Regions from separate parts of the Sediminitomix flava genome, predicted to be linked through region 2. Evidence: riboswitches for the same ligand, from Rfam matches in the RefSeq annotation. Region 2 holds a riboswitch; the other holds the start of a gene.

Region 1 (12,241 bases), on a different contig from region 2:
TATCAACTGAGAATAAGTTACAGCACTTAAGTTTCCGAAAGTCCATAGCAAGAAATCTTGGAGCTCTTCTGGTGAAGCAAAAAACTGCCATAAACTCAGAATCCCGTTGGCTAAGTACCCGATCATGATACCAATGATCAATAGAATTACATTGTCTTTTACTTTACGAGCGAAAGCCAAAACAACAGAAAGGACTAGCGTACTTCCCATAATAGCAGCAATCGCAATACTCCAGTTTCCTAAAGTATCTAATTGCTTAATATGTAAAGATGATGCGACACTTCCTCCTGCAAGCATCATAATTCCAACGCCTAAAGACGCCCCTGCCGAACCTCCAAGTACAGAAGGTCCTGCTAACGGATTCTTGAAAAGTGTTTGCATCAGTAAACCAGCGATAGCAAGTGCGCCGCCGCCCAAAATTGCAGTCAGCGTTCTTGGCAAACGAATATGTAGAATAATCTTTGATGCAATACTATCTGTGTCTTGGAATGAAAGTATTTGCAATAACTCTGAAATACCGATTTTTACAGAACCAGTAGATATTTCAAACCAAAAAAAGATTAAGATTAAAAAAGAAATTATGACTGACTTTGTACCGCTTTTCATCTACTCCTACGTAATCAACTAAATAAATTTTTCTATGATTTGTCTTTAGTTGTAGTTAAAAACAAATTCATTTGGAATCACCCCTACTGTAAACGAATGAAGCTCCTTCCCATTATAATCGTACTTAAAAACCATTCCTTGTTGTACATAATCAAAAGCATCTGAGGTATAAATTTCATTAGATATCGGGTCAATACCTAATGCATAAAATAGTCTCCCATTTGCTGGAATTATGGGCGTTTGAGGAAGATTAGAATCTGTAATATTAAACTTAAACACATCGTTGTAGATATAATAAAGTTCATCTTTTGCAGCATTAATCCTCAACCTAGAAGGCTGTTCTAAACCTTTTGATTCAAACTCGAATATGTCTTTGATCTTAAAACTACCGACATCAACCTTTACCAAAGAAGGCTTAGCTTTCCCTAAACCTCCGTTGCACAAAACCCAAAGATTATTATTCTTATCCTTTTGAATATCTATAGGTCCTACAGGCATTTTAAGGCTATCAATAACAACATCAGAAATCTTATCTATTTTTAAAAGAAGTTGCCCACCTTCCCGTGTATCATAAGCGGTACGAGTTTGAGTCATATAAATGAAATCATCATGTGAAATCATTTTCTCAGTCCAACCGCCAACTTGTACATCTTTTTCCAAAGCATTCGTTTCTGTATTTACTACATAGAAACGATCCGCATAAATATCAGTAACATAGGCTTTCGATTGAGTTACTGGATAGAAGTATCTTGGGCTACTTTTGGGTATCTCAATTCTCCCAAGCCATTCCATCGTTTTAACATCTACTATTTCAACTCTTGATGAATTATTTATGGGTAAATAGCCAACACTATCAAGGATGTATAACGACTGCACTACATTACCCAATTCATGCCCATTCTTTTTCTTGAAAATAGCATTCGTTACTTCTTCACCTTCTCTATCATAATGAGAAAGCGTACCAAATCCCCAATCAAAGTTGCCTTCATTCACGATAAATACACCTTCATTGTAGAGGTCTCTTCCATCTCCTAAATCACCTTGAGGTAAAGCATCTTCAGGATTGTTACACCCTGTTAGGATTAGAGCAAAAATGAAAACGATTAATAATCTCATAGGTTAATTTAAACGGTAGGTTAATGATAACTGATAAACTCTGCCAGGCATTGGCTTTCGTGCGATTGATTGATAGTGGTAATTAAAAATATTTTCAATCCGTGCTTGTACATCAATTCTATGCGAATTGAGATATATTTTTTTACCGACAGCAACATTAGTGAGATAATACGCAGGTAACCATTCACTCGCATCGGTTTGAGTGAATCGTTTTCCGTATGCTTGTTCTTCAATGGTCAAGTAATAATCCTTGTACTTCATACGGGCATATCCTTGAAAACTTGTAATTGGAGTATATGTAAGTTGATTTCCTACTGACTTATCGAGTTCATCTTCTGCCTCTTGATTTTCTGACCTCACATACGAAAATGAAGTATATAAATCTACGGAGAAGTCTCTCCCATTATCATAGCTTGCAGAGACTATTTGCTCGATCCCTCGAGAAAATACTTCTTTTAGATTTTTAGGAGCCCAAAGATTACTGACAGAAGGAGTCCAAACAATCCAATTATTAATAAGTGATGCAAATGCAGTGGTCTCAATTTTAAAAGAAAGTGCATTTGATTTTTGGATGTGATATGTACCTCCAATTTCTCCAATCCAACCTTCTTCTGGCTTCATATCTTCATTTCCAACAGGGTAAAGATATTTGTCATTTAGTGTTGGGGCATGGAAGTTTCGTGAAAGGTTTACTCTCAAATTTAAATCTTGAGTATAATTTGAATACGCTTTCCAATCAATTCCTAAGGATGGTAAAAAAGGTTGTATTTGGTCATCAATCAACTCTTGACGAACTAGGAAACTCATACTCAGGTTGGAACTTGGGAGCCATTCTACTCCCGAATATAGATCGAATATGTTTTGATCTGATTGATTACTTTTGGTTTGGGAGCCTCCTTCTCTGACTGTACTATTCAGATTATCGTATTGATAGTCAAAACCAAACCTTAAATCAAGTTTATCGCTCAAATGAAAACTACTTTTTCCATGTAATTGGAATGAATAGCTGTCTGTATCTGAAGCAGAAATTTTAGGAAAGTTATCGTTACTTATATCTTTCTGATAATAAAAATTTTCTTTACCATAGTAAGTTGACAAACTCAAAGACTTTTTTTCATCCACTCTATCCCACGAACCTAAAAACCTTAAAGATTCATCACTTTGCCATGCAAAACTTTGTTCGGTATGCATACTCGGAGGTAACTCCCTTTCACTCGTCTGATACCATGTATAAAAACTGAATGTTTCATTTTCTCTAAGCCTAAACGAAAACTCCTGAAGAATACCATACTGAAGATGTGCAGAGTTTTCATTTGTCCATGTTGGAGAACCTGGCTCTAAAGGATTTACGAAATCAAATAAGTTTTTAGCATCCTTATAATACACTTTAGTTGTACTCTGAAGTTTCTCAGAGCCAAGAGTTACACTTGCATTTGAAATATGATTCTGTAATGTATTAGCTGTATGCGAAACGAGAACATGAGGAACACCATCCATGACAACTCTAGAGTTCATTTGTATAGCACCTCCCAATCCACCTGTTCCATGCATCAAGCTAGAAGCACCATAATTGACGACTACTTCATCTGAAAATGCAACAGGGAAAAGTGACAAATCTACCTGTCCTAGCATTGGTGAATTTAAACTCACACCATTCCAATACACTTGTGTATGACTAGCTCCTGTTCCTCTAAATGAAGGTGTTTGTGTTCCACCAACCCCATAACTTTTAATGAATATTGGAGTATTCAGACTCAGCATTTCACCTAAACTAGCAGTTAGATTACTTTCAATAATTTCAGGCTCAATATAGGTAGTCTTAAAACTAATTCGTTCAGGGATTGATACATCAACGATATTCACTTCTTCCAGGTACAATACAGAATCTAAGACTTGTGCATAAAGTAGATTTGTATTGAAACCTAAAGTAAAAATTGACACAAAAAAAAGTAAATAACGATATCGTATACCCTTCAAAATCATCCGCTAACTAGAAAATAAACGCTTAAAAAAATTAGTTTTCAGTATCCAACAGCATTCTGTAATCAAAAGCACCTCTAATCTCTGTAGATATTTCATTGAAATGTCCTGCAATTTGAAACACTCCAGTTTGTACTTTTATAAATTTGATACTTGACAGTTCTACTTTATTACCATTAGCATCTACTGCATTTGAAATATCAAACAGATTTGCTCTTAAGGATTCATCATGATCTTCTCCTTGGTAATTCTCTGCATATCCCCAGAAAAATCTATCTTCATAATTTTTCCAACTTTGCCCGACTTGATAATGACTATTTGGAAGTTTAACACCTTCAAAAGTAACTTCTTCTTTAGTTTCATCCCACCACCAAGCGTGAGTACCATCACCAAACTCAGCAACCAACTCTCCTTGATTACCTAGATTATCTTCCCAAGAGATGTTTTTACCTTCGTTCGGTTTATAATATGTTACTGCATAATTCTGGACAGTCTCAGCATTTTCATACTCACTGCCTTTCAATTGAATCCATTCACCATCATTGGGTAAACCATCTTCATTTGTATCACTCATTACATAAACCACTCCTGGCTCTGAGCCTACGCCTGGTTGAGTAAATACACCAAAATCATAACCTTCTTGATTTTCAATTTCATGATCAAAACCAGCTACAATATATCCGCCCCAACCTCCAAGAAGTACATATTCGTTTGAATTATCAATAAAATTTGAGCCATCAGCCCCCAATGCACTTGTTCGCGCATGTTGACCTGGGCCATATTGGTAATCAAAAACATCAGTGATATAGGTAGAATAAATAGGTTCAGGAGTAATTTCATCCTCATCTTCATCAACTACCGCAGATGAATCACATGCTACTACCCCAAAGAGTAGTAGCATGTAAAAATAGATTGACTTTGAAAACTTAGTCATAAAGAAGCCTTTGTTAGAATTCTAAATATTATAAAGGAAGAACCATAGCAGGGAACTCACCTACACCAGCATATTTTTTAACTACAGAACCTGTTGATGGGTCGACAAAGAACAAAGCATTTGAATCGTATTCTCCATAGCTTTTAATTGTTGTGATCATCAAATTTCCAGTAGCTTCATCAAATGCTATTTCACCATATGGGAAACCAGCCTCATCATCTGACCAGTTAGATATATCAAAAGCTTCTTTTAAAGCACCATCTTTCACTTCATACATTTTGTTAGTGATTGTTCCACCCCAATCTCCTGCAGTATAAGGAATGAAATAAACTGCATCAGTAGAAGGATTTATTGTAGTGTATGCGTTTTTAGAGCCTGAAGCAAAAGATACACCTTCAGGAGCATCAATGGTTTCAGTAATGTTTCTAGATGCAGCATTAATTTTTACGACTTTAGAATTCTCTCCTGTCAACACTACAACCAAGTTATCTTGGCTATCTTTTACCATAGTTGTCGCTACAGATTCTAATGCTACAGTCTCTGTTAGTGTATTTGAAGTTACATTTGTAATGTATAATACATCTCCTTCAATTGTGAACAATTCATCCCCAACTATTTGCATTTGGCCTAAATTAGCGTGTACACCATCAACTTTTGATAGAGTATTCGTTGTTAAATCTAGTGCGAAAACTGCACTGTGAGTTGCATAAAAATCATCATAATAAAATGATCTAACATAAGCTTTAGCATCATCTACCAAAGTAATATTTGTAGGATAAATATATTCGCCAAAATTCAACTCTGAGCTTGTTAGACCTTGCTCTAAAGTCAAATCTTCTTTATTAATGATACTAACTAAATTAGGTCCATTTTGAGCTACGGCATATATATAGTTGTCAGAAACTACAGCAGATTGTAAAGTACTACCTACTTCAGCTCCGTCATTTTGGGCATTAAAAACACCATTTATTTTTAATTCTCTATCTGTATTTACAAACGTGAAACTTTCAGAACCTGGAGCACCGAAACTTCCTTCAGACAATACCATAAAACCATTAAAAGGATTTACTGTAATATCTCTGTAAGCCGTTAGAGAATCTGCTCCTGTATAACCAGCAGAGAATAAAGCTCTAAAGTCACCTACTTCGTTAAAAGTATAAGTAAAAGAAGAAGAGTCACTCATGTGTGCATCTCCAAGATACCAGTTCACAAAATCAGCGTCACTAACCTCTCCGACAAATTCTAATGTTTCACTTGGAAATATTGAAGAAGAACCATTTGGAGTTGTAATTTCAATAGAATCTGGTTTTCTCAGAGTTTCATCATCAGACTCGCATGAAGTAAAAATACTTAGGGCCATAAGACCTGCAATAATTCCTTTACGATTAAAAAGATTTCTGTTCATTTCTAGCTAATTATTTAGAATAACATTAAACAACAGAAACAGGGGCAAATAGAAAGGGAAGGCTAAAAAAGTACAGTATTTCAATCAATAAAATAAACTATTGATATTCAGCTGCACTAAAACTTTTATTCCCGAAAGTAAAAGCACTGTTTCGAAGATTGGCAGGTTTTCTGACTTACTCTACATTTTGTCACCTTCTCATCTAACATTGTAGACAATGGTTTAACAACAAAATTAAAAATGAGCTTACAGCTGCGGGTACAGTTTAGGTCTTTCACCTAATTCCCTCTTAGCTCTCTCGAGCACCAAACTTGGGCAAAGATATAAAAGTTTGTTAGTGAAACAAGATGATTAAATCACCTAAAGAAAGTGATATATATGAATATTTATTATTGATTATGACATACAAGAGACTTCATTGTCTTTTTTACAAAAACATGAATAGATCTCACTTTCAGTTTTGAGAATTGAAAAGATACATTTCTGAAATAAACTTTTTTTAAGCTTATCAGACACTTTTTTTAATCTAAATAATCCTCATTTTTTACTATTTTTGCAGTTCTTTTTGCGAGAATACGATTATTGAAATGAGACATAATACATATATCACAAGGGCTTTTGAGATTCTGAGTAGAGGTAATTTCATAAGCGCTAATAGTAGTCGAAGTGAGATCAGAAATCTATACAATGAGATTGATGACAACTTCGAAGATTTTTACGATTATTTTTTACCCTTAAATTTTACACTAGAGAGAGGAAATAATTTTTTTTACTTCTCTCGAAAAGAACAGCGACAAACACTCCGAGAAAAGGTAGAAAAGTTCTATAAATATATTGATAGACTTGCATTCTTCTCATCATATGATGCTACCTTCTCTGAAGGAAGTCAATTTCAGATTACTGATATTGTGCACCGCTGTAAAACTGATGCAAACCTTTTTGAGCAACTCAAGAGGATTGTTGGAGAAAAAGATCCGTCAATCATTGATAAGGTGAGAGACTTGGCTGAGGAGATGAAAAGACTAGGATTTTTTGAAGTGATCGATACAGAAAAAGAGACTTATAAAGTACTTTCTGCATATCACTTTTTAGAGGAAATTGTATTATTGATTGATATTGACCAAACAGACGACGATGAGGTATCTAAATAAAATTGTATTCATAAATAGCTCATCTTTACCCTATTCCGAGGTGAGTCTTGGAGGTAATATTCACTTTGTAGGTTCTAACGGTTTTGGAAAAACAACCCTTCTGAGAGCTATTCTTTTTTTCTATCACCCTACTTCTGAAAAGAGAGAGTTAGGAATCAAAGAAAATCAGCAATCTTTTTCTGAGTATTATTTCGAGGAATTTGGGTCTTACATGATCTATGAAATTCATACTGAGACAAATAATGTATGTCTGTTCCTCTATAAAAAAGGAGGAAGACTTCAGTTTCGATTTATCGATGCGCCATATGAAAAAGATTTCTTCATAAAAGACCGTAAAGCCAAGAGTTTAGAAAACATCTTTGCTGATCTGGAAGCTAGAGAAATCAGTTTTACCGATGAGATCAGAAGATATGCCGATGTACGAAATATCATCTATGGTGCAACTGAAAAAAGAGAATATCAAAAGTATGGATTATTCCATGGTAAGACTTCAATCAAGCGTCAGAAGCTAACGACCATTCCAAAAGCAATTGCTAATATTTTCAGAAGTTCTAGTCTCAACTCTGACTATATAAAAAGAGCAATTATTGAAGCTATTGCAGAAGAAAATGTTCGTCCAATTGAGCTTGAGGTCATCAGTCGTCAAATCTCAAAATTTGAGAATACACGAAGAGATTTACTCAACTTCGAGAAATATAAACCTAAAGCGGAAGAGCTTATTTCTCAACATGACGAATTCATTTCAACAAAATCCAAACTTGAAAACGTTGCTATTCAGCTTGGACAAGAAGTAAAATCTGCCAGTTCTAAAGCCATTGTTTTTAAAGCAGACCTTGAAAAAGCGCAACAAGCTTTAAATGGAATTGAAGATAGTCTTCATGAAAAGCAAGACTACTTTGACCAACAAAAAACATTGATCAACCAAAAAATTGGTGTTCCTAAAAACCACCTTAAAACCATTAAATCGTTGCGTAAAAAATACGCGGAGATTATTCGTAGTGAAGGTGTTTTTTCTATTGAAAGTATTTTAGAGGAACATCAAAATGAAACACTTTTAAAAGATCAACTTAGCCATCATCAAAGTATTAAAGAAACTTTGATGGCTGAAGTTAAGGAAGTAGAACAACGTTTTTCTGAAGAAGAATCAAGTTTACGTCAGAAAAGAAGTGCTTACCAACAAGAGATTGAGAATGAGAAAATCAATCTTAAATCTTCATTTATTGATCGTCTTGAAGAGTTAAAAGAAAAACAGCAAGAGAAGATTCAAGAACTTCAGTCAGAATATGAAAAAGACAGGGATTCTGTTGAACAACATATTGAAGAAAAAAGAGAAAAGCTTCAAGCCTTAAATGAGGAAAAAGCACAAATCACTCATAAGGATTTCAGTAGCGAACGTTTTGATCTGATCTCAAAAGAAATACAGAAACTTGATGCTCAGCTCAAGGATATTGAACAAAATATTCTTCTTTTCAGAAAAGAGGCTGAAGGTCTAAAAGCTCTTAATGAATCTCAGTTAAAGGCACTTAAAGCTCAATTTGAATCTAACTCAGAGAAAATTGACTTACAGATTTCTCAAAAGAAAAACGCTAAAGAATCACTTGAAGCAAAAATCAAGAAGTATGAAGGCTCTCTTTGGGAGTTTTTGAATGAGAATGTTGAAGATTGGAAACAAAATATTGGCAAACTCATTAAGGAAGAAATTCTTTTACAAAAAGACCTTTCCCCTACTTTCAATAATAAAGAAGAGGGATTCTTCGGGTTAAAACTTGATCTGTCTTCGCTGAATAGTTCTGAAATTCAGTTTACGGATTACTCTAATCTATTAGAAGAAGCAGAGAAAGAATTAATAGCACTTCATGAAGAGAAACTAAAACTTCAATCTGATTTCCAATCAGAGCATGACCTTCTTCAGCAAGAATATCAGCAAAAATACAAGAAGCTAGTCAAGGACTATGAGGAAAATTTACCTTATGAAAAGACGAGAGCTGAAAGAAAAAAGAAAGAATTTATTCTTGATTTAGAACAACTTGAAAAGGAGTCTTCAAGCTTAAAAGAAAGTGCTTTAGAGGAAATCAATTCAAAAATTTCAGTTTCACAGCGTGAGCTTTCTGAGCAAAAAGAAAAAAAGAATGAGCTGAAGCAAAAATTTGAGAATGATCGAATTTCCTCACAAGATCAATACAATCTACTTTCGACTGAAATCTTACAGCAGCAAAATTCAGCTATCCTCACTCTTGATTCTCAGAAAGAGAAGTATGAAGCTGACATTATTAGCAGATTACAGAGTTTAGAGCTACGTAAGAAAGAAGCTTTAAGTGAAAAAGGAGTCGATACAAAACAGCTCCAAAAAGAAGAAGAAGCCATCAACTCGATTCTTCAGAAGCTTAACTTTATTGATGGTACAAAAGGAATCGTATCTGAATATAAAGTTAATAAGGAACAATATTTTGACAAGGAAGAGGCTTTTAAAGTCGAGACTCAAGAATTAGAATCACAATTGAAAGCTATTCTTGACCGATTTGAAGATGAAAAGACACAACTGAATGCTCAGCGAGCACAGTTTAAAGCTGAAGTTCAGACCTTACAAAATGAATCTCGAAATCTAGAAACACAGCTCAACGAATTTGACCGTTTCAAATCTGAAGAGATGAGTCCTTATTTCAGTTTGATCAAATTCATTGAAGAAGCCCATGAAACGGTTATAGGACATGGAGAAACGGTAAGTGAGTTATTGTCCACAGTCAGAGGCGAATTTGCTAGAAAAGGTGAAATACAAGCTAAATTCACCAAAGAAGTTCTAAGCTATACCAGTAAATTCCAAAAAGCGAATGAAATGAAATTCCCTATTCTCACGGGTCAAGATGACGAAAGGGCTATTTTCTTCTTCGTAGACAAAACGCTAAGGGGATTTATTGAGAACGATCTGATTGAGAATGTTCAGGAACAAGTTGAGAAACAACACAGCGGACTTATTAGTAACATCACTAGAGAAGTGGGTGATATTTCTAAGGTGAATAAATCTATTCATGAGACGGTGAAACAACTCAATGATCATTTTGAGCAGACCAACTTTGTCGGTGTTGTTAAGTCAGTTAAACTCCAATTCAAGGAAAAAACTTCAGGATTGACAGGGCTACTTATGAAAGCCAAAGAGTTGGATAGTAAGTTTAATTTTGGCGATCAAGCTAGTTTCTTCAAGGAAAAAGCCGATAGTGTTACCAATAAAAAATCAATTCAGTTATTGAATGATTTGAATGCTGAAATTCAACAAACAAATTCAAAATACATCAAAATCGATGATTTCTTTGAATTACAGTTTAGAGTAGCTGAAAATAACAATGATACTGGTTGGGTTGAAAAACTATCGAACGTAGGATCTGAAGGAACAGATGTTCTTGTAAAATCTATGATCTACATTACACTTCTGAATGTCTTCAAGGAAAATGTTTTCAAGAATAACGATGACTACAGAGTGCATTGTATGATTGATGAAGTGGGTAAACTCTCTGATCGTTATCTGAGAGAACTTATTGATTTTACAAATCATAAAAACGTAAGATTAATTTTTGGTTCGCCAAATGAAAACGACCCTCTAATTTATCATCACGTTTATAAACTTGACCGAAATACAAAAACCAATAAAGTGAATGTAATAAAACTTGTTGGGGAAGCTTAAGTCACAAATAAGAAATAGCTCAAAAACGCTTTATCGGTTCTTTCTGATAAAGCGTTTTCTTTTTAAGAGCAATAAAAATTACACTGTAAAATTCATTTTTCTTCTAACTCAAAACAGATCAAAACCAAAATCCTTTCATCCGTAAGTTCCTCATTACCTTAACCAAATGAAAAATTGGTAATGATCATAGATTAGTAATATCAATTAAACGCCAGCTCATAACAAATGAAGTACGCACAAGATATTAATACTCTAATCGAAGAAATTGAGGAATTGAAAACTGAAAATGAGTTATTGAAAAAGAATAATAACTCAGGTCAATCCCTTCAAATGAAAATCTCAGAACTGGAACAAGAAGTTAAAAGTACAGTCGTTGAGAAAAATAGGTATATATCTGTGATCACTCATGAATTGAGAACTCCTTTAAATGCCATTATTGGAATGGCGCATTTACTTGAAAGTAAATCTCCAAGAGACGATCAGAAAGAACTCATTGATACATTGGTTTATTCTTCCAATAAATTATTAAGTCTTATAAACGACACCTTAGATTTATCGAAGTTAGAAGCAGGGATGCTACAACTAGAATCAAAAAGCTTTAATATTTATCAGCTCATCGAACAAACTCAAAAACTATTTGAGCCAAAAGCTAAAGATAAACAAATCAGATTCTTCACTTTCATTGATTCTAATATCCCTCAAAATATTAAAGGTGATGAAACTAGACTTTCACAAATCCTAAATAATATCGTCAGTAACGCCATCAAATTCACTGAACAAGGTGAAGTTTGTATTATGGTGAAACTTGTGGAAAGAAAAGAGAATACAATTATTCTAGAGTTTGAGATTAAAGACTCTGGTATCGGAATTCCACAAGATATGCAAGGGCAAATATTTGAACCTTTCCGACAGGCTGAAAAATCTACTTTCAGAAAATTTGGAGGTACAGGATTAGGACTTAGTATCACGAAAAATCTAGTTGAATTCCATAACGGAACTCTAGACTTAAAAAGTAAAGAAGCAGAAGGGACAACATTCATCATAAAACTTCCTTATGACCTGGAAGAAGAAAAAGAAGAAATTGTTTCCGATGAAAGTGAAAATCAATCCTCTGAAGAGTTTAAAGATTTGAGTGTTCTATATGTTGAAGATATTGGACCAAATCAATTTTTGATGAAAGGCTTCTGCTCCAACTGGGGAATTAAGCTTGATATTGCATCTGAAGGAGAAGAATGCATGAAACTTCTGGAAAGTAATATATACGATGTCATTCTGATGGATATTAGAATGCCTGGTAAAGACGGCTATGAAGTTTCAAAAGATATCAGAATGTTAGATTCTGAATTCGCAAAGAATGTCCCAATCTATGCGGT
Region 2 (12,241 bases):
CCATAGAAGACATTTCTGGCAGTCTGATTTCTTTGATAGGTAATCCGATAGCTTCGCCTTGTGCTCTAAGGATTGAGGTACGAACACCATGCATTGAAATACGATCATACTTATCACTAACCGTAGTCATGAGGGCTTGAACATCGTATTTTTTCTCTTCTAAAATGTAGTGTAATGCTAAGGCACTGTCTTTTCCTCCGCTCCAGTTAAATATAGATTTTATCATTTTCTTTACTTCAATTTCATTGGTAAACCCGAAACCATAAAGATAGCCTTATCTGCTCGTTTTGCTATAAATTGATTCATCCATCCTTGTAATTCAGTGAATTTTCTTCCCACTTCTGTTTGTGCATGAATTCCCATTCCTATTTCGTTGGAAATAATGATGATATTGGCTTTTTGAGCAAATAGTTTCTCTAGCTCAATTTTTCCTTTTTCTAGACTTTCTTCCACATTATTCTTTGTGTCCAAATACCAATTGGTTAGCCAAAGTGTCACACAATCTACGACTACAGTTTTACCTTCGAGCTTCAAATTACCTAAGTATTTTTCTTCTTCAATACTCGTCCAACGTTCGTCCCGTTCGGCTACGTGTCGTTGAATTCTTTTCTCGAAATCACCATCCCAATGTCTTGCTGTAGCCACATAAAATGGGGTGTCAGCTAAGGATAAAGCTAAATTTTGAGCATAGCTACTTTTTCCCGAACGTTCACCTCCTGTGATGTAGTAGATCATGATCTAGAGAGCTTTAAAACAGGGAATTGTCTTTGAGCTAATTCAAAACTGCCAAATAAGATGGCTCCAAAAATGAAGTTACCCATGAGCATGCTTTTCATAAAAGGAATGGCTAGTGTATAGCATTTGATAAGTCCTTGAATATCTCTTGTGTAAGGAAGTCCTGTGGTTACGTCTGTTCCACCTCCGAGCCAAACGCCAAAGTCGACAACAATCCAATGGGTTAAGGCTGCTGCAATTGCAGAAATAATGACACTTTTAAAACTCACTTTTTGGATGCATTTCCCGATTAAGACCATCAAGAAAAAGCCTCCGTAAGTCCAGTACCAACCGCCGTAAAGTAAGCCATTACTATATTCTGCATAATAGGTTGTCATCATGACTACATCGCTGACAAATAACGTGAGGATAGGGAAAAGGTATGCTTTCCATTGTTGTTGAAAATAAGCTCCTCCGAAAAGTGCCATTGCTCCAATTGGAGTGAAGTTGGCTAAAATACCAGCGTCTTTGCCATTAAAAGTAATTCTCCATATGCCTACAAATAGAATGATACAGAGTAAAACAAGAAAGCGGATATTGATTTGTTTTTTCATGATTTTATGTGTCTTTGGTGTAAAAAAAATGTAGAACAACTCCAAAGGAATTGCCCTACATAGGGGTTATATATTAAAAAGAATAATTAAGTCTGAGATAGAACGATCGGCCTCTAGTGGTGTAGCCATAGATCTCCTGATAATCTACATCGAACAAATTGTCAACGCGTAATGTAGCGTTCAATCCATCCATGATATTATAGTTTGCTGTGAATCCTGTAAGTGTATAGCTATCAACTTCATTTTGACCCAATGCACCCCAAGGGCCAAGACTATTGTCGTAGAAAATGTCATTTCTTCTACCAACGTGTCTGATATCTGCAGATAATCTTAGTTTTTGGATTGGGATATATGTTAGACTTGCATTGAATGTATTCGATCTTCTAACTAAGCCGTTTACTTCAACTTCTTTGGTGAGGAAGTCACCTGTTGAGTAAAGTTGAACATAATAGTCATTGGTAAAATCAGAGTAGCTAGGGTCGTATTTCAAGTCTCCTTCTGTATAACTGAAATTCCCGGTAAGAAGAAGTTGATTTGATAACTGAGATCTTAGTGTTACTTCAATACCTTTATTAGTTTGCTCACCAGCGTTTATGTATGTATCCCCTCTGCTGTCATTTCTCATCCAGTCATTGCCTAGCTCTTCTATAGGAATTTCTTTATCCCACAAATACACATACTCAATAAGGTTGTCAACAACGGTTTGATATGCAGAGATTGTAATTTCTGTACTTTTACCTATTTGCTGTTTCACACCAAGTTCAAAAGAAGTAGAAGTTTCAGGTTCTAGATCAAGATTACCCCTTGTGACTTCCGAAATGAAGTTTTGATTTGGAGAGTAAAGACGATATAATGCCGGAGCATTGAAACCTGCTCCGTAAGAAGCGTAGACTAATGTTTTATTGATTTTATACGAAGGATTGATTTCGTAAGTGAAGTTATTTCCAAAAGTGCTATGGTCATTTAATCGACCACCTAGAGCTAAATTGAAACCTTTAAGAGAGTTGGAAACTAATCCTCCGTTTAAGGTAGTGTGTAAAAAGGCACTGTTAATAGTCGCTTCAATCCCTAATGAATCCAAGTTACTTTCAGATTTATAATCCCAAGCAGAGCTATAATAATATGTTCTACTCGTCATCGTTTCTTTGTAGTTCGATAAACCTGCAATAAGTGAGATGAAATCACTTTGATATCTTAACTGAAGTTCATTATTCAGAACACTTCCTTCATATTCACTACTTGAAAATGTTCCATCTGTATTGCCTTCTGTATCTACAACTGATGAATCATCAAGTGCAAGACGTGACATATCTGTATAGCCACCAACAAAGTTTAAGTTTAGTTTTTCACTAAATCTGTATGCCAATTGGTAGTTGATCAAATCTCTTTTGAAATCTACAGTGTAGTTATCATCATCTCTGTAAGCACCGTCGTCAATGTCGGAGATTTGATCTGTTTTCTTATAAGAAATGAAAGCATCCCATTTATTGTCTTGATAACCTACTTTACCAATGACATCCAATTTGTCGAAGTTGTCTTGATCTCTGTTTTTGAAAATATCCGCTTTCACGGTATCTACAGTGGCGTCAAGTCCTTTTACATTCGTATTGTAAAGTTCGGCAGTAGCATAAAAGCCATTACCTAAAGAGTAGTTTAACGCAATATTTTCAGTAAACTGACTTGTAGACTCCCCAAAAGTACCTGCTTCGGCACTCACATTACCACTTAATCCTTTCTTTCCACCTCTTTTGGTAATTATATTGATTGAACCACCAATCGCTGAAGAACCATAAAGTGTGGAGTGCGATCCTCTCACAATCTCGATACGTTCGATATTGGCTAAAGAAAGCTCTGCTAAGTTTATTCCATTATCGACTGAAGAAGGGTCTGTAATTCTTACCCCATCAATAAAAATACTTGTATGCTCTGAGTTTGCGCCTCTCAGATACATGCTTTGCAATGAACCAGGATTTTGCCCTGTTCCGACGATGTAAATACCTTCTTGCTGAGAAAGTAATTCTGCGGCATTATTATAAATCGAATTCTGAATATCGCTGCTATTGAGCACTGTTATGCTTCGTCCTATTTCATTTGGGGCTTGCAAAATTTTTGAAGCAGAGATTACAACTTCATTCAGTTGTTTGGTTTGGAGTGAATCACTGTCTTGAGCAAAACTGGATAATGTAGTTGCTCCTAGTGCTAAGAATGATAAGGACAGTTTTTTTGTCCAATTGGTTTTAGTGTTCATAGTATTTGCGTGAATAATTTAACTATGAACTTTCTGGTAAGTGTATACAGGAAGGAAATAAGAGCAAAAGAAAATCTGCCCCAAAATTCATGTTCCTCATTGCTTTTTACCCGAAAGCTCTGATTAGAAAAATGATTTTGGCAGGTCTTCTGACTTACTCTACTTTAGGACTCCTTCCCATTCTGTTTAGAACAGTGGATTGTTGTCTAAAGCTTATGTTAGAGCTTACAGCTGCGGGAACAGTTCCAGATTTACACTGGATTCCCTTTTAAAATGAGGACTTGTGAAAAGGACTCATTACCATAATCGTTGCAAGTTTAAGCAACTTTTTGGGAATAATGAGAATGAAAATATTATTTAATTAAGAGATTATTGTCATCTTATAATTGGTAAATGCTGTTAAATGTGTGTGTTGTCAGTTCTAAATCCTCAACATATTTGATTATAAATAGTTAAAAAAGTGGTATTATTCGGTAGAAAAAATCAGATACTATAAGTATGAAAAAAGGATTGTATCAGTTTGTAGTTTTATGTTTCTCAGTATTACTCTTGGGAGCATGTCAGAGCGAGCAAAGCAAAGAGGTTAAAGAAGTAAAAGTATTCTCAAAGTTTGAAGACCTTGAAGCATATTATCAGCCAAAAAATGATAAAGTGAAGGTGATTAACTTCTGGGCTACTTGGTGCAAGCCCTGTATTAAAGAATTGCCACATTTCAATGCATTGGTAGACACACATGCCGATGATGTAGACCTACTTTTAGTAAGTCTTGATTTTGCCGATCAGATTGATAATAAGTTACTTCCATTTATGGAAAGGAAAGGGATAAAAGCAGAAGTTGTGTTGTTGGATGATCCTGCCATGAACAAATGGATCAATGAGGTTTCTGAAGAGTGGACAGGGGGTATTCCTGCAACTTTGATTTTGAAAGGAGATCAGCAGTATTTCTTTGAAAAAGAATTCTCAAAAGAAGAATTAGAACAAACACTTAGTGAGATTATTCAATAAATTTTTTCCTACACAAAAATGAAAAAGTATCTAATGTTGGTTTTGGCTGTGAGTTTCTTTGCAGCTTGCCAAGCTCCGAAAACAGAGGAAGCTAAAGAAGAGAAGAAAGAAGAAAAGACTGTAGCCATGTCAACCGAAGCTCCAGCAGCAGAAGGTTACAAAATTGGTGATGTAGCTACTGATTTCAGCCTAAAAAACATTGATGATAAAATGGTTTCTTTGGCTGATTATCCTGATACAAAAGGATTTGTAGTGATTTTTACTTGTAATCACTGTCCTTATGCTAAGGCTTACGAAGATAGAATTGTAGCTTTTGACAAAGCTTACAAGGAGAAAGGTTATCCAGTAATTGCGATCAACCCGAATGACCCAACGGTACAAGAGGCAGACTCTTTTGAGTTGATGAAAGTAAGAGCTGAAGAAAAAGGATTCACTTTCCCATATTTGATGGATGAAGGACAAAAGATTTATCCGCAGTATGGAGCAAAGAAAACGCCTCACGTTTATGTATTGCAAAAAGAGGATAAGGGCTTAGTTGTGAAATACATCGGAGCAATTGATGATAACTTTAAAGATGCTAGTAAAGTAACAGAAAAGTATCTTGAAAATGCAGTAAATGCATTGTTGGAAGGTAAAGAAGTAGAGGTAGAAACTACTAAAGCAATTGGTTGTTCAATCAAGACAGCTAAAGCTTAAAAGCTATTTCAAACTTATAAAATAGAAGCCATCTCAATTAGGGGTGGCTTCTATTTTTTTAAATAAATAATCCCCCCAAACAAAGTCTGAGGGGATTCATAACAAATGCTAAACAAACAACTATAATAAATATCTTAAATGCTTTTTTTCAGCTTCTTTTTCTCTCGTTTCAACTCTGCTTCACGCAGTTTGATTAATTCCATAATTTCTGCCGGAGCTCTTCTCAATTTGAGTAGTTCTCTCATGGTATGCATGTATGGCGTGATGTGTTTGTAGAATGCTTTGTAACCTCCGCACAAATAGGCAATGTTCTCACCGTCTTTGGTCTTGTTCCAACGGTGTTTTGGACAAAGACCGTTACAAACTTGCAGATAATCACAGTTTCTACATTGCGATGAAAGACTATCTTGTTTCTTATTACCGAATTGTCTTTGAACATGAGATGTTGCCATCTCGGTAAAGCTTTTATCTCTAATGTTTCCTAGTTTAAACTGAGGGTAAACATAGTGATCGCAGGTATAAACATCTCCATTGTGTTCTAAGGCTACGCCATCTCCACAAGTTTTGGCATGAACACAGGCAGATGGATTTTTTCCGACCCAACCTTCTAGCGCTATGTCAAACTGTTGAACAAAGATTTTTCCTACATCCTGACGAACCCATTCATCAAAGATTTTATTGAGGAAGTTACCCCATTCTTCAGGTTTTATACTTTCTTCTGTTACTTGTGTTTCACCTGCATAATCATCAGCTACTTGTTTAAGAAGAGCTTTTTCATCTGTTGCATGACGATCTTGAACAGGAAGAAACTGGTGCCATTCGCTTCCAATATGTTTGAGGAAACGGTAAACACGCAAAGGGTGCTTTACATTTTTACTATGAACTACTGTAAGTGTATTGAAGCGTACATTATATTTTTTCAATAGTTCAATAGACTTCATGATACGATCCCATGAGCCTTTTTCCCCTTTATTTACGCGATAACAATCATGTAAATCTTCAGGGCCATCAATAGAAACTCCCACCAAGAAATCGTGTTTAGCTAAAAACTTAGCCCACTCTTCATCGATTAAAGTTGCATTGGTTTGGATGGTATTTTCGATTTTTCGACCATCCGAATATTGTTCTTGTAGCTCAATAGCTTTTTCATAATAGTCAATTCCGAGTAGGGTAGGTTCTCCACCTTGCCACGTAAACTGAACTACTGGATTTTCTATGGGTTGAGAAGAAATATATTCTTTGATATATCTTTCCAAAATCGCACTAGGCATTTTGAAATGCTTTGGCGTTGATTTTTTGTCTTCGTAGATGTTTTCTTTTTCTAGGTAATAACAATAGGTACACTTTAGGTTACAAACAGGGCCTATTGGTTTTGCCATCACATGAAAATGGGCTTTACTCTGATTTATTTCTTTTTCTGCAGTGAGAAAATCAAATGTTTGAGTCATGTGCGTTTGTTCGTTTAGGTTCAAGGTTGTTTTGTTTATTTTTCAAATGTCCACTTTATAGTGTGTGATCTGTATTCTGAAAGACGAAAAAAATATCCCAAAAGACGAAAAAGACTTAAGAAGTAATAATGTTTAAAATTTATTATCTTTTATAGAGTAACGTTATAAAAAAACAGCTCTGAAAATTTGATTTCAGAGCTGTTTGTATTTTTAGTGAAATAAGAATTACAAGTCTTTTGGAACGAAGATACGTTTGATATTTACAAACTCCTTAATTCCTTCTTCAGCCAATTCTCGTCCATAACCCGAACGTTTTACTCCTCCAAAAGGAAATCTAGGGTCAGATTTTACGAGATTATTAATAAATACATTTCCCGTTTCTATATTTTGAGCAAAGAACATGGCTGTTTGTTTGTCTGAAGTCCAAACAGAAGCACCAAGCCCATATTCACTAGCATTCGCAATTTGGAGCGCTCTTTCTTTGGTGTCAAATTGAGCGACACACATCAGAGGACCAAATGTTTCTTCTCTGAAGACGGTCATGTTATCTTTCACATTTGAAAGCAATGTAGGTTCAAAACTAGTCCCATCTCTTCTTCCTCCAATTTCAAGTTTTGCTCCCTCTTCCAGACTTTCTTCCAATTGTCTTTCTAGGTTTTCGGCCAAATCTATACGTGCAAGACAGCTAAAGTTAGTATCAGCTAAAAGAGGATTTCCAACTTTCAATTTTTCAATAATTGCTTTTGCCTTTCTCACAAATTCATCATAAACTTCTTGGGCTACCAAAAATCTTTTGGCATTTATACAAGCCTGTCCTGCATTTGACATTCGAGATTGAACAGCCACTTTTACTGCTGTATCAATATTTGCATCAGCCATTACAATGAAAGGGTCACTCCCTCCAAGTTCTAGAACAGATCGTTTTATATTTTTACCTGCAAGCATAGCTACAGAGGCTCCAGCTTTTTCACTACCAGTAAGTGCAACACCTTGTACGTGGTCGTGCTCCATGATTGTTTCAACTTCTTCTACATCAACGATCAAAGACTGAAAGACGCCCTTTTCAAAGCCAGCTTCTTCAAATAATTGTTCAATCATTTGAGCACAGCCAAATACATTTGGTGCGTGTTTTAGCAGTACTACGTTTCCTGCCATTAGAGCCGGGCTTGAAAATCTGAAAACTTGCCAGAATGGAAAATTCCAAGGCATGATTGCAAGTATACCGCCAATGGCATCGTAGTGAATATAGTTGAACCCAAGTTCATTCGTTACCTCTTTTGCTTGTAGAAATGATGCAGCATTCTCTGCATAAAATCTACATACAAGAGCACATTTGAGAATTTCAGCTTCGGCTTCCTCTCTTAGCTTTCCCATTTCTAAACTTATGAGTTCGGCTAGTTGCTCCTTGCGCTCCTCAAGAATAGATGCTAAGTTTTGAAACAATTCAGCTTTTTGTGAGAAGCTTTTACGCTTCCAAAGCGGAAATGCGGTTTCACTGTCTGCCAGTTTTTCTAATAGCTGTACTTCATCTAGTTTATCATATTCGGCTATTTTTTCTCCAGTGAAAGGATTTATACTCTCAAACTTCATAAATGTTAGTCGTTAATGCTGAACTGTTATAATGTTATATTTCGCCGTGTTGCTGTAAAATTTCTACAAATTTATTCTTGAAATCTTATAAAAGAATAGGTTCACAGATAAACTGTGAATTATCATATTTGTTTAACTAACATTTTCATATTTGAAAGAAGTTTTTTTTATGAGAATATCACAGACTGTGCGGAAGCATTGATAATGTTTCTGATAACACGGTGTCTTGTCGAAATATTTTCATTTGAGCTTAACTCTATGGATAAAACACAATCTATAAAAGTTTGGTTACCTATGTAGTTTTGCGGGATTTTTGCGATACTATCTATGCAGTAGAAGTATTGTTTTATTAATAAGATTTCGACTACTTTACTGTCGTACAGATCCCAAATTCGAAAGTTTTACCGTATTGCACATGGACTTCAAAAGGTTGTCAACCAAAGATAAGGCACTTAAAATAAACCTTGATAACACAATTTATGGCTCATTGGCCGAAATCGGAGCGGGGCAGGAAGTTGCTGCCAACTTTTTTAAGGCAGGAGGAGCTTCGGGAACGATTGCGAAAACAATGTCAGCCTATGCAATGGCATTTTCGGATGCCATCTATGGTCCTGAAAAAAGCGGACGCTATGTTTGTCAAAGCCGATTGGAAAAAATGCTTCACAGAGAGTATTCGCTCTTGGAAAAGCGTCTTCCAGAAAAAGCAGCAAACACTAGATTTTTTGCTTTTGCCGATACTATAGAAGCACTAAACTACAACAGAACAAATGAAGGACATGGTTGGCTCGGTTTGAAGTTTCAACTCACGCCACAAAGCGAACCAAACCTCTGTGTGATTCACGTAAAATTGAAGGATAATGACCCTATCATTCAACAGCAAACAATCGGTATTATAGGTGTCAACCTTATTTATGCTTGTTTCTATCACTCAAATGATCCTGAAGAACTGATGCTTTCTTTCATGGATGAGCTGAATAAGCATAAACTTCAAGTAGACTTCTTCTCACTTACAGGTCCTGACTTTAAAATTGATAACCGTCTTTTCAGTTTGAAACTTGTGAAGCATGGTTTGTCAAAAGCGACAATGTTCGGCCCTGATGGTAATTTAATGATGCCAGCAGATGTACTTTATAAAAAGAACATTTTGGTATTGAGAGGGCGTTTCAGACCAATCACACATATCAATCTTGATATGATGGAGCGAAGCTTGGAGCAGTTTAAACAAGAGCCAGACGTTGATCCAGATAATATCATCACTATTGCGGAGCTGACACTGAATAACCTCAGAGTTAAAAATCAAGATATTGATGAGCAAGATTTCCTTGACAGAGTCGATTTATTGACTTCGATGGGACACACCGTACTGATTTCTAATTATCAAGAATATTATAGATTGACCAATTACCTTTCAAGATTTACGAGAGGTCGTAAGATTGGGGTTACAATTGGTGTTTATAACCTTGAATACATTTTTAACGAAGAGTATTACAAGAATCTGAAAGGTGGAATCTTAGAGGCATTCGGTTATCTGTTCGGTAGAAATGTGAAGATGTTTGTTTATCCATCATACAGAAGAACAGTTGAAGGTACAGACAATTCGTTAATCCTAACAGGCGATGACATTGCTTTGTCTCCTCATCTGAAAAACCTCTTCCAAACGATGAAGGATATGAACAAGATTGAGAATTTGGAAGGCTGTAACACTGAACACCTTCATATTATCTCAGATGAAATCATTGCGAAAATTCAGAATAATGAAGAAGGTTGGGAAGAGATGATTCCTGATGTTATTGTGAAGCAGATCAAAGAAAAATGTCTGTTCCAATACCCTAAGCCAAAACCAATAATGAATCTAGAATAGGTATTCAAAGAATATAAAAAAAGGATCTTTCTTAGCGGAAAGATCCTTTTTTAGTTTTGGATTTTACTACTCTTTACTTTTTCAATCTAATGACACAGAATGTATCAGATTGTGAAGTTTCTTTACCAACACTGATATTATCTTCGCTTACTCCTTGTTTGATCAGTCCAAGTTTTACATCATTTGCCATACTTGTATTCCCGATCACTTCTGCTTCAATATCTGGGTAAGACTTCAGAATAGAAGCAATATTACTGAGCTGCTTGCTATCTGGTCTTAATACATCGCCACTAACTTTGAACGCCATATCCTTCAAATTAGGATTGTAGTCGTTGATGAAGTTTAGCATTTGGCTTTCAACACTAGATTCTCCGATAAGCATGTCAGTACCGTCTTTCAACTCAATTTCTACCAGATTTTTAGCAGACTGACCACCCCTTGTTTTAAATTCATCTTCAGAGAAATCTGTTGTAGGAGATGGGCTATTGAGGAAGGTTGTCCATACGAAAATACCTAAAATTGCCACTCCAGATGCAGCGAGGGTCTTTTGAAGGAAACCATTTTCTTTCTGACGTTTTCTACTGCTACTACTGGTAGATCTTGGTGCATTACGAATGCCGAATTCAGGAGGAACACCATCAATATTGATGTCATTCTGAACTTCCTGTTCCATTTCTTGCTCTACAGCTTTCACATGATCTGGAAGTTCTTCTTCCGTACTTGTCATGATTTGCTGTGCTTCATCTAATTCTGAATCGATATCTTCCTCAAGTTCATCGACAATATTTTCATCTATTACTTCAGAACTAGAGTATAATGACATTCCTTGAGGAACGAGATCTTTGACGAAGTCTTTTTGTCCGAGAAGGAGTGTTTTCAAACCAGTGGCATCTAATCCATTGTTTGAAATTTCCTTTCCTAAGCTCCCTAAAATAAGAGGTGTTATTAAATTGAGAATGCTTCCTGCAGAACCACTAGATAGACCTGTTCGCTCAGTAATCAGATTGATGACACTTTCTATATTTCCTCCAAAAAGATTTGATACCAATGATTTTCCTGAGCTAAGAATACTTTGTAAACCATCTGAATTACCAGAGGTAAGTGCACTAGTTAGGTCTGAAATCGTACTTTCACCTAAGTTATTTCCTTGAATTTGGTCTAGAATTTCTTTTGCCCCATAGCCTTCTGAGGCCTTGTTAGCGAGGGCAGATACAATAGAAGGGCTAACGTCTTCAATAGCTTGTTGAACTTGTCCTTGATCACTCCCGATCTGTGAGGCAACCAATCCAGAAAACTGATCACCAACTTGTTCTCTTAAAACATCTAAAAGGTTAAAAGCCATAGCTATGTAATTTTAAGATTAGATAAGCTTGAATTATAAGGAGAACAAGTGCGGTTTTAAAAAAATTTATTTTGGATTTGAATTCTAGTCCAAATGGGGAAAAAAGACGAAAAAGGGTTTCTTTCTAAGAATAAATAGAAAGTTTATGGAGAATGAAAATGGTGAAAATGGGTAATAAAAAAAGGATAACTATAACTTTAGCTATCCTTATTTCTTACTGAATTTCTAATTCAGACCTTAAAACTTTTCTTCGTATTTGTGACAGTAAGGAGTGCCCCCTGTGCCTTCATAATAATCTTGATGATAGTTCTCTGCAGGCCAGAATTTATCGAACTCTGAAACTTCAGTGACTACATCATAACCTTTGGCTTTCAATTGAGCAATGAGCGTGACTGCAGTGTCCTTTTCTTGTTCTGTTTGGTAGAATATTGCCGAACGATACTGTGTCCCGATATCTGGCCCTTGACGGTTAAGTTGCGTCGGGTCATGTGTTTCGAAGAAGAGTTTTGCAAGCATTTCATAGCTAATCAAATTTGGATCGTATTCAATTTTGATGGCTTCCGCATGTCCTGTATTCCCCGAACAAACTTCTTTGTAGCTCGGGTTATCGGTTGTTCCGCCTGTGTAGCCTACAGTGGTCGATTTTACTCCTTTTACTCTTGATAAGTAGTATTCAGTACCCCAAAAGCAGCCCGATGCAAAAATGGCTTCTTTTGTTGTTTC

Evidence for each region. A riboswitch is a leader RNA that binds a small molecule or an ion and turns the genes downstream of it on or off. The one in region 2 is predicted to bind cobalamin.
Region 1: another riboswitch for cobalamin. It lies ahead of BC781_RS14495 (DUF5074 domain-containing protein); the one in region 2 lies ahead of BC781_RS10260 (TonB-dependent receptor plug domain-containing protein).

The regions. Positions count from the first base shown of each region.
Region 1 is NZ_QGDO01000003.1:686,328-698,568, reverse strand. It holds gene BC781_RS14515 (iron ABC transporter permease) at 1-606, opposite strand, end outside; gene BC781_RS14510 (DUF5074 domain-containing protein) at 652-1,722, opposite strand; gene BC781_RS14505 (TonB-dependent receptor) at 1,726-3,663, opposite strand; gene BC781_RS14500 (hypothetical protein) at 3,737-4,636, opposite strand; gene BC781_RS14495 (DUF5074 domain-containing protein) at 4,665-6,041, opposite strand; cobalamin riboswitch at 6,185-6,366, opposite strand; gene BC781_RS14490 (condensin complex protein MksE) at 6,629-7,192, shown strand; gene BC781_RS14485 (ATP-binding protein) at 7,176-10,868, shown strand; gene BC781_RS14480 (ATP-binding response regulator) at 11,094-12,241, shown strand, end outside.
Region 2 is NZ_QGDO01000002.1:760,918-773,158, reverse strand. It holds gene BC781_RS10275 (Dph6-related ATP pyrophosphatase) at 1-226, opposite strand, end outside; gene BC781_RS10270 (bifunctional adenosylcobinamide kinase/adenosylcobinamide-phosphate guanylyltransferase) at 232-735, opposite strand; gene BC781_RS10265 (DUF6580 family putative transport protein) at 732-1,328, opposite strand; gene BC781_RS10260 (TonB-dependent receptor plug domain-containing protein) at 1,402-3,576, opposite strand; cobalamin riboswitch at 3,699-3,896, opposite strand; gene BC781_RS10255 (TlpA family protein disulfide reductase) at 4,075-4,581, shown strand; gene BC781_RS10250 (thioredoxin family protein) at 4,600-5,277, shown strand; gene BC781_RS10245 (anaerobic sulfatase maturase) at 5,412-6,725, opposite strand; gene BC781_RS10240 (NAD-dependent succinate-semialdehyde dehydrogenase) at 6,951-8,315, opposite strand; gene BC781_RS10235 (nicotinate-nucleotide adenylyltransferase) at 8,731-10,176, shown strand; gene BC781_RS10230 (DUF937 domain-containing protein) at 10,250-11,518, opposite strand; gene BC781_RS10225 (bifunctional methionine sulfoxide reductase B/A protein) at 11,756-12,241, opposite strand, start outside.